Regions from separate parts of the Enterococcus sp. LJL98 genome, predicted to be linked through region 1. Evidence: riboswitches for the same ligand, from Rfam matches in the RefSeq annotation. Region 1 holds a riboswitch; the other holds the start of a gene.
The links. A riboswitch is a leader RNA that binds a small molecule or an ion and turns the genes downstream of it on or off. The one in region 1 is predicted to bind thiamine pyrophosphate.

Region 1 (4,974 bases):
GAGGCCGTACCGACAATCTTATCACCGAAAAGGGCGACAAATAAGACATTCGATTCACTTTCATAGAGATCTGCCAATTGCAAGGCAAGTAGCTCTTCTGGTAGATTGATGCCCTTTTCGTCCATCACTAGAAATGCTGTTTCTTCGCCAATTTTTCTAGTTACTTTTAATAACTGTGCGGCATCTTCTGGTATTGCTTCACGAATAATCAAATCCAATGCCTCACTCATTGGCTGCTCGCCATTTCGCTAAAATTCGTGCTTCAAATTGCTGCCCTGCTGGACCATGACTTTGAAAGGCGACTTGGCGATGGTCGCTATTTTCTGGGTCTTTCGTCAAGATAACTTCTAAATAATCTTCCGGCAAGTAGTCTTCTAACAAATTTCCCCATTCAATGACTGATAAGCCCTCCCCTTCAAAATACTCATCCAGACCTAAGTCTCCCGCACTCCCCCCTGTTCGGTAAACATCCATATGATAAAGTGGTAAGCGCCCTTGCAGATACTCACGAATAATCGTATAGGTGGGACTTTTTATCATTTGCTCGATGCCTAAACCTTCCGCAATGCCTTTGGTTAACGTCGTTTTGCCTGCACCTAAATCCCCCGTCAAGACAAGATTGTCCCCCTTTTGTGCCACGCTTCCAATCATTTTGGCTAATTTTTTTGTTTCTTCTGGGCCTCCTAAAAAGATCACACTCGTGCCCTCCTTTGAATTTTTACTAACGCTCCTAATATATCATCATTTACAAGATTCGTCATCGTAAAGGAAGACCGAATCGAAAACAAATCCATCGTTTCTCTTTCCCCCCTCTTCCTACAATTGAGCGTTCACAAAGAATCAACGCTTCAATCCGCTTGGAGCCAAGAAACACACTGATGTCAAAAAAAGCAAGAAACCTCTACCAATTCTAAACATTTTAGTAGGAAATCCCTTCTGAACCTGTCATAATAAATAATAAGACAGATGAAGGAGAGTGAAAAAATGAATAAAATTATTTTAGTCGGAAATGGCGATGTCGGGTCAAGTTACAGTTTTGCTTTAGTCGCACAAGGAATTGGAAATGACGTTGGCATCATTGATTTGGATGAAAAGAAGGTTGAAGGTGATGTTGCCGATCTGGCTCACGGACTCGCTTTTATTGGACCAAAACAAATCTACTCTGCAACTTATGCTGACTGTCATGACGCCGACCTCGTTGTGATTACCGCAGGTGCAAACCAAATACCAGGCGAAACACGACTCGACCTAATTACTCGTAATGCAAAGATTATGAAATCCATTGTTGAATCCGTGATGGCTTCTGGATTTGATGGTATTTTTTTAATTGCGACCAATCCTGTCGACGTGTTAACTCACTATGTCAAAAAAATCTCTGGTTTGCCTGCAGGTCGTGTCATTGGATCTGGCACAACACTCGATACGGCACGCCTTCGCAATGCAATTGGAGAAAAGATAAAAATTGATCCTCGAGATGTTCAAGTAACGGTCATGGGGGAACACGGTGACACCCAATTTCCTGTGTGGTCTCATGCAAACATTGGTGGACTCAGTATTGGTGAATGGCTGGAGCGTCACCCTGAATTTTCAGCAGATGAACTCGATGGCATGGCTGAAGATGTCAAAAATGCAGCTTACGGCATTATTGATGCGAAAGGATCGACTCATTATGGCATCGCGATTTCACTCGCTCGAATTACAAAAGCAATCTTCAACGATGAATATTCAGTCTTACCAGTTTCCGTTCATTTGGAAGGCCACTATGGCACCAGTGATGTTTGCGTTGGCTCAAATGCCGTCATTTATCATAAAGGTGTCCGTGAGATTATCGAAACACCCCTCAATCAAATTGAACAAGAAAAAATGACCCTTTCTTTGCAAACATTAAAAAAAATGCAAGAACAACTGCAAGATCCCCCTTCGTAAATAGAAAAAGCAGCTTCCAAATAATTCACCAGGGAGCTGCTCTTTCTATTTTTTTGTGTTTGATAAAAAAAGCCCAGGCGCTTTTCTCGTAATTTATTTTCATTATGTTACAATGACTTTGTTACTAGGGGTGTCTTGAAAAAAAGACTGAGATGCAAATCGCAGACCCTTTGAACCTGTAAGTTGATGCTTGCGTAGGGAAGTTGACAAAAAGAAAGCGCTCGGGGTGTCTTCCGGTGCTCATTTTTTGAATGCATTTTTACGCCAGACCTGAAATTAGAGGATTGGCGTTTTTTTGTGTGGAGTCACAGCTAGTAATAATTCAAATTCACGGAGGATGACACGATGTTTTCACAAGAGCTACACAAGGCTACCAGGGCGATCTGGCAAGAAAGTAAGGCGCACCCTTTTGTACAAGAATTAGTTGCCGGCACACTACCGGAAGCTATTTTTCGGTATTATTTGCTACAAGACCGCTATTATTTGATTCAATTTAGCAAAGCACACCATCAGTTAGCGGCAGCGACTGAGAACGGAGATTTTCGAGAGACCCTCATCGCAAATGCCAAAGGTTTAGAAAAATCTGAGGTGAGTGTCCGGAATGACTTTTTTCAACAAATGAATATTACAACAGAGGAGTATACAGCGACGCCCATCGCGCCAACGGCTTATCACTACACGAGTCATATTTTCCGACTCTTACAAACAGAAACTCCTGGGACTGTTTTGGCCGGCCTACTCCCTTGTTATTGGCTTTACCAAGAAATTGGTGAGCATTTTGCAGATGTGGGTTCCCCTCACCCGGTCTATCAAGCTTGGATTGATACTTATCATCGTCCCGCATTTAAAGAAATGACGAACATTCAAATTGGTTGGTTGGACCATTTTGCTCAACAAGCTTCAGAGGACGAACGCGCGGCGATGAAAGAAGCCTTTATCATTAGTAGCCGCTTAGAATTACAATTTTGGGAAATGTCTTATCAAAAAGAAACTTGGGAGGAAAACAAATGAACTTTGACCACATCCAAACCCTACGGGAAATCAATCCACTCGTGCATAACATTACGAACTTAGTCGTTGCCAATGACAGTGCGAATGGCTTGCTTGCCATTGGTGCCTCCCCTTTCATGTCAAATACCATCATGGAAGTGGCAGAAATCCAAACCTTCAATCACGCCCTTGTCTTAAATATGGGGACGATTAATGATGAACAGCTAAAAGCCATGCTCCTTGCTGGACAAGCCGCCAATCACCAAGGAAAACCAGTCGTTATTGACCCTGTTGGTGCTGGCGCAACAACTTATCGAAAAGAAGTGATTCAGCAACTCTTAGAAAAAATTCAACCGACACTGATTCGTGGCAATGCAGGAGAACTAGCGAGCCTAGCCAACGTGCCTTGGGAAGCAAAAGGCGTGGATGCTGGTAGTGGAAGTGCAAACGTGCAAGACATTGCCGAAGCTGTCGCAAAAAAATACCGCTGTATCGTCTTTATTAGTGGAGCGACAGACGTCATTACCAATGGAGAACAAACCTATTTAAATAAAAATGGGACACCTGATTTCACCCAAATGACTGGGAGTGGTTGCCTCCTTTCTTGTATTTGTGGAGCTTTCTTAGGCAGTCTGACGACAAATAGACCTGCAGAACAACTGGAGGCCGTTGTTCTCGCTGGTATCACGTATAGTATCGCCGGTGAAAAAGCAATCGAAGGGTTCGAGCAACTTCAAGTGGGACATTTCCGAATGAACCTCCTCGACCAGCTATCAACAATCAATGGCGCAATGGTCGCAGCCAAAGTGAAAGGCGAATGGGTGAAGAAACATGAATGAGTATCCTCAAGCCTTAACCATTGCCGGCTCTGATAGCGGGGGTGGTGCTGGTATCCAAGCCGATTTAAAAAGTTTTCAAGAACGACACGTCTTTGGCACCTCGGTCCTCACAGCCGTCACTGCTCAAAATACTCTAGGGGTCCATGATATTTTCAACCTCCCTCGTCAAACGATTGAAAATCAATTAGAAGCGATTGCAACCGATTTTCAAATTCGGGCGGTTAAAACCGGGATGTTAGCAAATGGGGATGTGATACAATTCATTGCGAACCAGTTACAGACTGTTTCTTTTGGTCCTTTAGTCGTTGACCCCGTCATGGTGGCCAAAGGTGGCGCGAACTTATTAGAAAAGACTGCCCTTCAAGCATTAAAGGAACAGCTGATTCCTTTAGCAACAATTATTACACCGAATTTACCAGAAGCCGCAATCCTTGTCGAAAAAGAATTAACAAGCAAAGAAGCGATTGAAAAAGCAGCGAACGACATTCAAGCGTTAGGTGCCAAAAATGTCATCATCAAAGGGGGGCATCGATTAGACGTACCCGATGCCACCGATTTCCTCCTGCTTGAAGACGGGAGAAAATTCTGGTTAACCAAACCTCGTCTTGATACGAAACGAACCCACGGAACAGGTTGTACCTTTTCTGCTGTGATTACAGCGGAACTCGCCAAAGGTCAGGACGTTCTCTCTGCAGTCCAGATTGCGAAAGACTTTATTCAAGCCGCTATCAAGACCACGATTGCAGTCGGTCACGGACACGGTCCAGTGAATCATTGGGCTTATCACAAAGGAGGAAGCTAATGAAGGATTTTCTACCAGAACACCTGACCCTCTATTTTGTCGCGGGCACACAAGATGTCCAAGGAGAGCAAGCACTGCCTGAGTTACTTGAGCAAGCCATTCAAGCAGGCATCACGACTTTTCAATACCGTGAAAAAGGACCGAATTGTCTAAAAGATCCTGTAGCGATTCAAAAGATGGCTCGCAAACTGCAAGCCATCTGCCACAAACATCAGGTCTTCTTTTTGATTAATGATAACCTCGCGCTCGCCTTAGCCATTCAAGCTGACGGGATTCACGTGGGACAAAATGACACGAACATTCAAGAAGTCATTAAGGAATGTAAGGGAAAATTACGTATCGGACTTTCTTGTCATACGCTTCAAGAAGTGCAAGCAGCCAATCAACTGTCAGCAATTGATTATGTTGGCATCGGAC
Region 2 (4,974 bases), on a different contig from region 1:
CACAGGCATTAAGATATTTGCATAGCGGTTGGCCTTGGTGGTATTTTCAGCTAAAGTATCATTTAGAGCAGTAAATTCTTCAATCGCTACTTGCTCGTGATTAAAGACCTTTATGACCTTTTGTCCATGCATCATCTCTTCGATAAAACCATTCACGGCCCCCAATGATTCTTGTTGACCTTTAAAATAGCGTCCACTTAAGCCAGTTAATGTGCGAATGGTGAGGCCCATTAAGCTGACCGAAACGAGGACAAAGAGCGTAAGCGGCAAGCTAACGGAGAGCATCGCAACAAAGACACTGGTTAAAGTGACAATGGCTTGCAGCAGTTGTGGTGCACTTTGTGAAAGCATCTGGCGCAAAGTGTCAATGTCATTTGTATAATGGCTCATGACATCGCCTTTTGTGTGGGTATCAAAATACGCTAAAGGTAAAGTTTCCATGTGCGCAAAAAGTTCATCACGAATTTTCTTTTGCGCTCCTTGGGAAATCGTCACCATTAATTGGTTAAATATAATTGAAGTCAAAACACCAAGTAAATAAATCAAGGCCATGGTTAAAACGGCTTTGAACAGACCAGAAAAGTCAGGAGCACCTGCACTTGCGAGCATCGGTGTGACATGGTCATCAATGACAATTTGTAAAAATAAAGAACCTTGAACCGTTGCAAAAGCGGTGATAAATATACAAATGGCGACAATCAGCAATTGCCAAGGATAATCTTTAATCAGGTAGCTGAGCAAACGAGTCAATGTTTTTAATTGCTTTGTTTTTTTGTTGGATGTTTTATTCATTGGCAATCCCAAATCCTTTCTGTTGTGATTGGTAAACTTCTTGGTAGATTTGATTCGTCGCAAGCATTTCTGCTGGCGTCCCGACGCCGTTAATTTTTCCTTCATCCATGACGATGACAAGGTCTGCTTTTTCGACAGAAGAGATTCTTTGAGCAACAATAATTTTGGTTGTATTGGGAATCGTTTCGTAAAAAGCTTTTTGAATTAAAGCATCTGTTTTCGTATCCACAGCACTTGTTGAATCATCGAGAATTAAAATTTTGGGTTGTTTCAATAATGCACGAGCGATGGTTAGTCGTTGTTTTTGACCACCAGAGACGTTTGTTCCGCCTTGTTCGATATAAGTATCATAACCATCTGGAAAACGTTGAATAAAATCATCGGCTTGCGCGAGACGACAGGCTTCAATCAATTCTTGATCACTAGCTGTCTCATTTCCCCAACGCAAATTTTCTTTAATTGTTCCCGAGAACAAGACATTGTTTTGTAAAACCACGGCAACGCCATCCCGTAATGTTTTTAAAGAGTAGTCTTTCACGTTTTTGCCGCCAACAATCACTTGGCCATTGGTTGTATCGTAAAGACGTGGAATCAGTTGAATCAGACTTGTCTTTCCGCTTCCTGTTCCGCCGATAATACCAACAGTTTGACCGGATTGAATTTGGAAATCGGCTTGTTTTAAAATGAGTTTCTTTTCATCGTTGGTATAGCTAAAATCGACTTGCGAAAAGGTTACGGACCCATCCGCCAAAGTCAGTACGGGTTCTTCGGGGTCAGTCAGATCACTTTTTTCATCGAGAACTTCAATGATGCGTTCTGCTGAGGGGCGTGAAATAATCAAAATAACGAAGACCATCGACATCATATTTAAAGCAACGAGAATTTGCATGACATACATAAACATACTCATGAGTTCGCCGGTTGTTAATGAACCTGCAACAATTAAGTGCGCACCAATCCAGGAAATCAAAAGTAAACAAGTATAGATGGAAATTTGCATCACTGGTTGGTTGAAAGCGACAATACGTTCTGCCTTTGAAAATGCGCGGTAAATTGTTCCAGAAACTTGTGTAAATTTATCGACTTCATGTGCTTCTGTCACAAAAGATTTGACAATTCGAATGCCTTGTAAGTTTTCTTGTACCACTTGGTTTAAACGGTCATAGATTTTAAAAACATGTTTAAAAGCTGGGTGAGCAAATTTAATGATTAAAAATAAACCAAGCGCCAAAAAAGGGACAATCAATAGAAAAGTCATCGCTAATTGATTATTTAAACGAAAAGCCATAATGATTGAAAAGGAAAAAAGTAAGGGGCTACGAACCAGTATGCGAATCGTCATTTGAAAGGCGTTTTGAATGTTCGTCACGTCGGTTGTCAGACGAGTGACGAGGCTGGGAGTTGAAAAGCGATCGATATTGGAAAATGAGAATTCTTGAATGTTTTCAAAGATTTTTTGCCGGACGTTTTTGGCAAAACCAGCAGACGCAGTGGCGGCGTAGCGCGCGGAAAGCATACCGAAAACGAGTGCTAAAACTGCACAGACTAGCAATGCAGCGCCAATCCAAAGAATATCCTCTTTGCTTCGCCCACTGATCCCTCGATCGACGATCATGGCCATGAGGAGAGGGATGACTACGTCAAGAATGACTTCGAGTGTGACAAAAAAGGGGGTGAGTAACGTCTCTTTTTTGTACTCTCCAACATATTTGAGTAAACTTTTTATCATAAATAAGAGCTCCTTTAATTCGATTGATTGTCGCTAACAACGATATTTTCTCCTTCGCTGCTAGCTAGACCTATCCTTTATTGTCGTAAAAATGAGTAAGAATGTCAATGAAATGACTTGGTTTTACTTGGAATAAGGTTAAAAAAACGAGAAAGCATTTTTCTGGTCATTTGAAAAAACTATGCTATGATGATTCTGTAACAAAAAATAAAATAGAATCTGATCACAAAGGGGAGCCAATGCGCTGAGAATGAGTCTGACTCTAAACCCTTCGAACCTGTTTCGGTTATGCGAACGTAGGAATTGTGTCGAGTTGAAGTATAGAACCTATGCTTCTCCTTTGTGAATTGTGATGATTCGAAAAGGAGGAGTTTTTTTATGCACGGAAAAACAAGAGTAATGGTGGAAGGAACGATTATTGCTGCATTGGCAATTGTCTTATCCTTTTTACCAACCAATATCGGTTCCAGTTTTACCATTTCTTTAGGGCAGATTCCCTTAACCCTTTACGCGCTTCGTCGAGGGTTAAAACCCGGACTCATGGCAGGTTTTATTTGGGGAATCCTTCATTTTCCAATTGGAAACGTTGCTTTTTTAAGCGTGCCACAAGTGTTAATCGAGTATTTATTGGCTTTTTTATTTGCTGGGTTTGCAGGGATTTATGCGCCAAAACTTTATCAAGCAATGCGTGAAGGACGTCAAGGGCTAGCGATTCGGCTGATTGTTTCCGCGAGTTTGCTCGGTGTTTTTACTCGTTTTTTCTGGCACTTTGTTGCAGGGTGGGTATTTTGGGGCGAATACGCGATGTGGGGCATGTCGCCAGCTCTTTTCTCTCTTGTCATGAATGGGGTCAGCGCTTTGGCTACTGGGCTTGCAACGAGCATTGCCTTAGTATTGTTGTATCAAGTGATGCCAAATTTATTTTCGGTTGATGAGGCCTTGCCTTTGCAATCAAAAAATTAAAACATCCCATCAAATACGTGTGGGGTTCACTTATTTGGTGGAAAGAAGAAAATCGTTAGCATAAAAGAAAAGGACTTGCGTGTGGATTCGCAAGTCCTTTTGTCTATCAATGATTGATACGGCCTTTGTTTAGAAAGACGTGTCTGTTTTGGTCGAGATGCCAAGAAATTCATCTTCCGCATCGAGCGTCCAAGTTTTCAAGTCTTGATGGTAGATTAAATAACCCAGTTGCTGTTCTTTGATGCGAGTGAGTACTTTTGAGGTGAACGGCGGGACTTCTTCAACCAAAAAAAGTGGAATTCGAAACTCTTGATTGATTAATACCGCTTTTTCAAAAGAAAAGAAAAGCCCTTCTTTCATCGCCTCTTTCAGTGCTTTTAACAACTCACTGTTGATATCGTTCACCAGTTGCGGCTTACGGAAGAAAGTGCGACGTTCATTTAGTTTTTCTAAAGTGAGTTGCGTTAATTTGACAGCTAAAATGCGGTAAAATTCATCAAGATAACGGTAATAGGTGCGATTTAAGCCGCCATCTAAGTCAAAATAAACAAAATTATTTTGAAGCTTATAAAAAAAAGCAGAATAAAGATGGGTCTTCATATGGCCAAAGTAGAGCAATTCTGAAATCTCTAGCGGCGTTAGTTCCTTTAACATGGCTAAATCGGTAAAATCAATCCATTTATTTTCAAGAACTACGCGGTTTTGAGCAAGTGTTTGAAAAAACTGATCAATGGCTGCTTGACCGCGAATCATTTTCATAGATGTATGACTTTCGAACTCACCTAAGTCGGTACTAGGATTTAATAGCAAAATGTTTTTTGGCTGGTGAACAATCCCTCGCTGAAAATCCCCAGCGGTAATTCCCTGCGTCAAGACAGTATTACTCGTTGTGTCAAGATGGATATAAATCGATGAAGTCATGCTCCCCCTCCTTTTTCTAATCTATCGTTCTGTTATGTTCTATTTTACCGTATCCTCTCGAAAAAAGCTTATTTCTTTTCTATTAAGAACAGGTTACAAGAATCGCATCGGAAGCGCTTTAATGTTAATATAAGCAAAGTGTTGTCGTTTTTCCAGCCTGCTTTTTCCATTTTGTGGTATGATAAAAAAAACGAGAGGATTCAACCGATGAAAAAGAAGCGAAAATTTAAAGAAATCGTCATCAATTTATGCTTAATTTTGGTGTTATTGCTTGGGGTAGCTTTGATTTTTAACCGTCAAATTAAGAATCTTTTAATGGCTCGAACGAGTGAAACCTATCAAGTTGCGAAAGTCAGTCGTCGTGAAATTGAAAAAAACTTAGAAGAAGAAGTGACGTTTGATTTTGAACAAGTACAATCGGCTAATTTAGAAGCAGTCTTAAAGGCACAATTAAGCGGAAAAGTGTTACCAGTTATTGGTGGCGTCGCAGTGCCAAGCGCCGAAATTCAAATTCCAATCTTTAAAGGATTAGGCAATGAGGCGTTGCTTTTTGGTGCAGGCACGTTTGA

Region 2: another riboswitch for thiamine pyrophosphate. It lies ahead of thiT (energy-coupled thiamine transporter ThiT); the one in region 1 lies ahead of tenA (thiaminase II).

Annotation. Positions count from the first base shown of each region.
Region 1 covers NZ_JBTXLU010000002.1:119,402-124,375, forward strand. The annotation lists gene ACYSNO_RS04200 (GNAT family N-acetyltransferase) at 1-230, opposite strand, end outside; gene tsaE (tRNA (adenosine(37)-N6)-threonylcarbamoyltransferase complex ATPase subunit type 1 TsaE) at 223-696, opposite strand; gene ACYSNO_RS04210 (L-lactate dehydrogenase) at 985-1,926, shown strand; TPP riboswitch at 2,043-2,144, shown strand; gene tenA (thiaminase II) at 2,272-2,937, shown strand; gene thiM (hydroxyethylthiazole kinase) at 2,934-3,755, shown strand; gene thiD (bifunctional hydroxymethylpyrimidine kinase/phosphomethylpyrimidine kinase) at 3,748-4,557, shown strand; gene thiE (thiamine phosphate synthase) at 4,557-4,974, shown strand, end outside.
Region 2 covers NZ_JBTXLU010000010.1:91,391-96,364, forward strand. The annotation lists gene ACYSNO_RS09205 (ABC transporter ATP-binding protein) at 1-792, opposite strand, end outside; gene ACYSNO_RS09210 (ABC transporter ATP-binding protein) at 785-2,521, opposite strand; TPP riboswitch at 2,741-2,841, shown strand; gene thiT (energy-coupled thiamine transporter ThiT) at 2,900-3,484, shown strand; gene ACYSNO_RS09220 (hypothetical protein) at 3,614-4,405, opposite strand; gene ACYSNO_RS09225 (class A sortase) at 4,613-4,974, shown strand, end outside.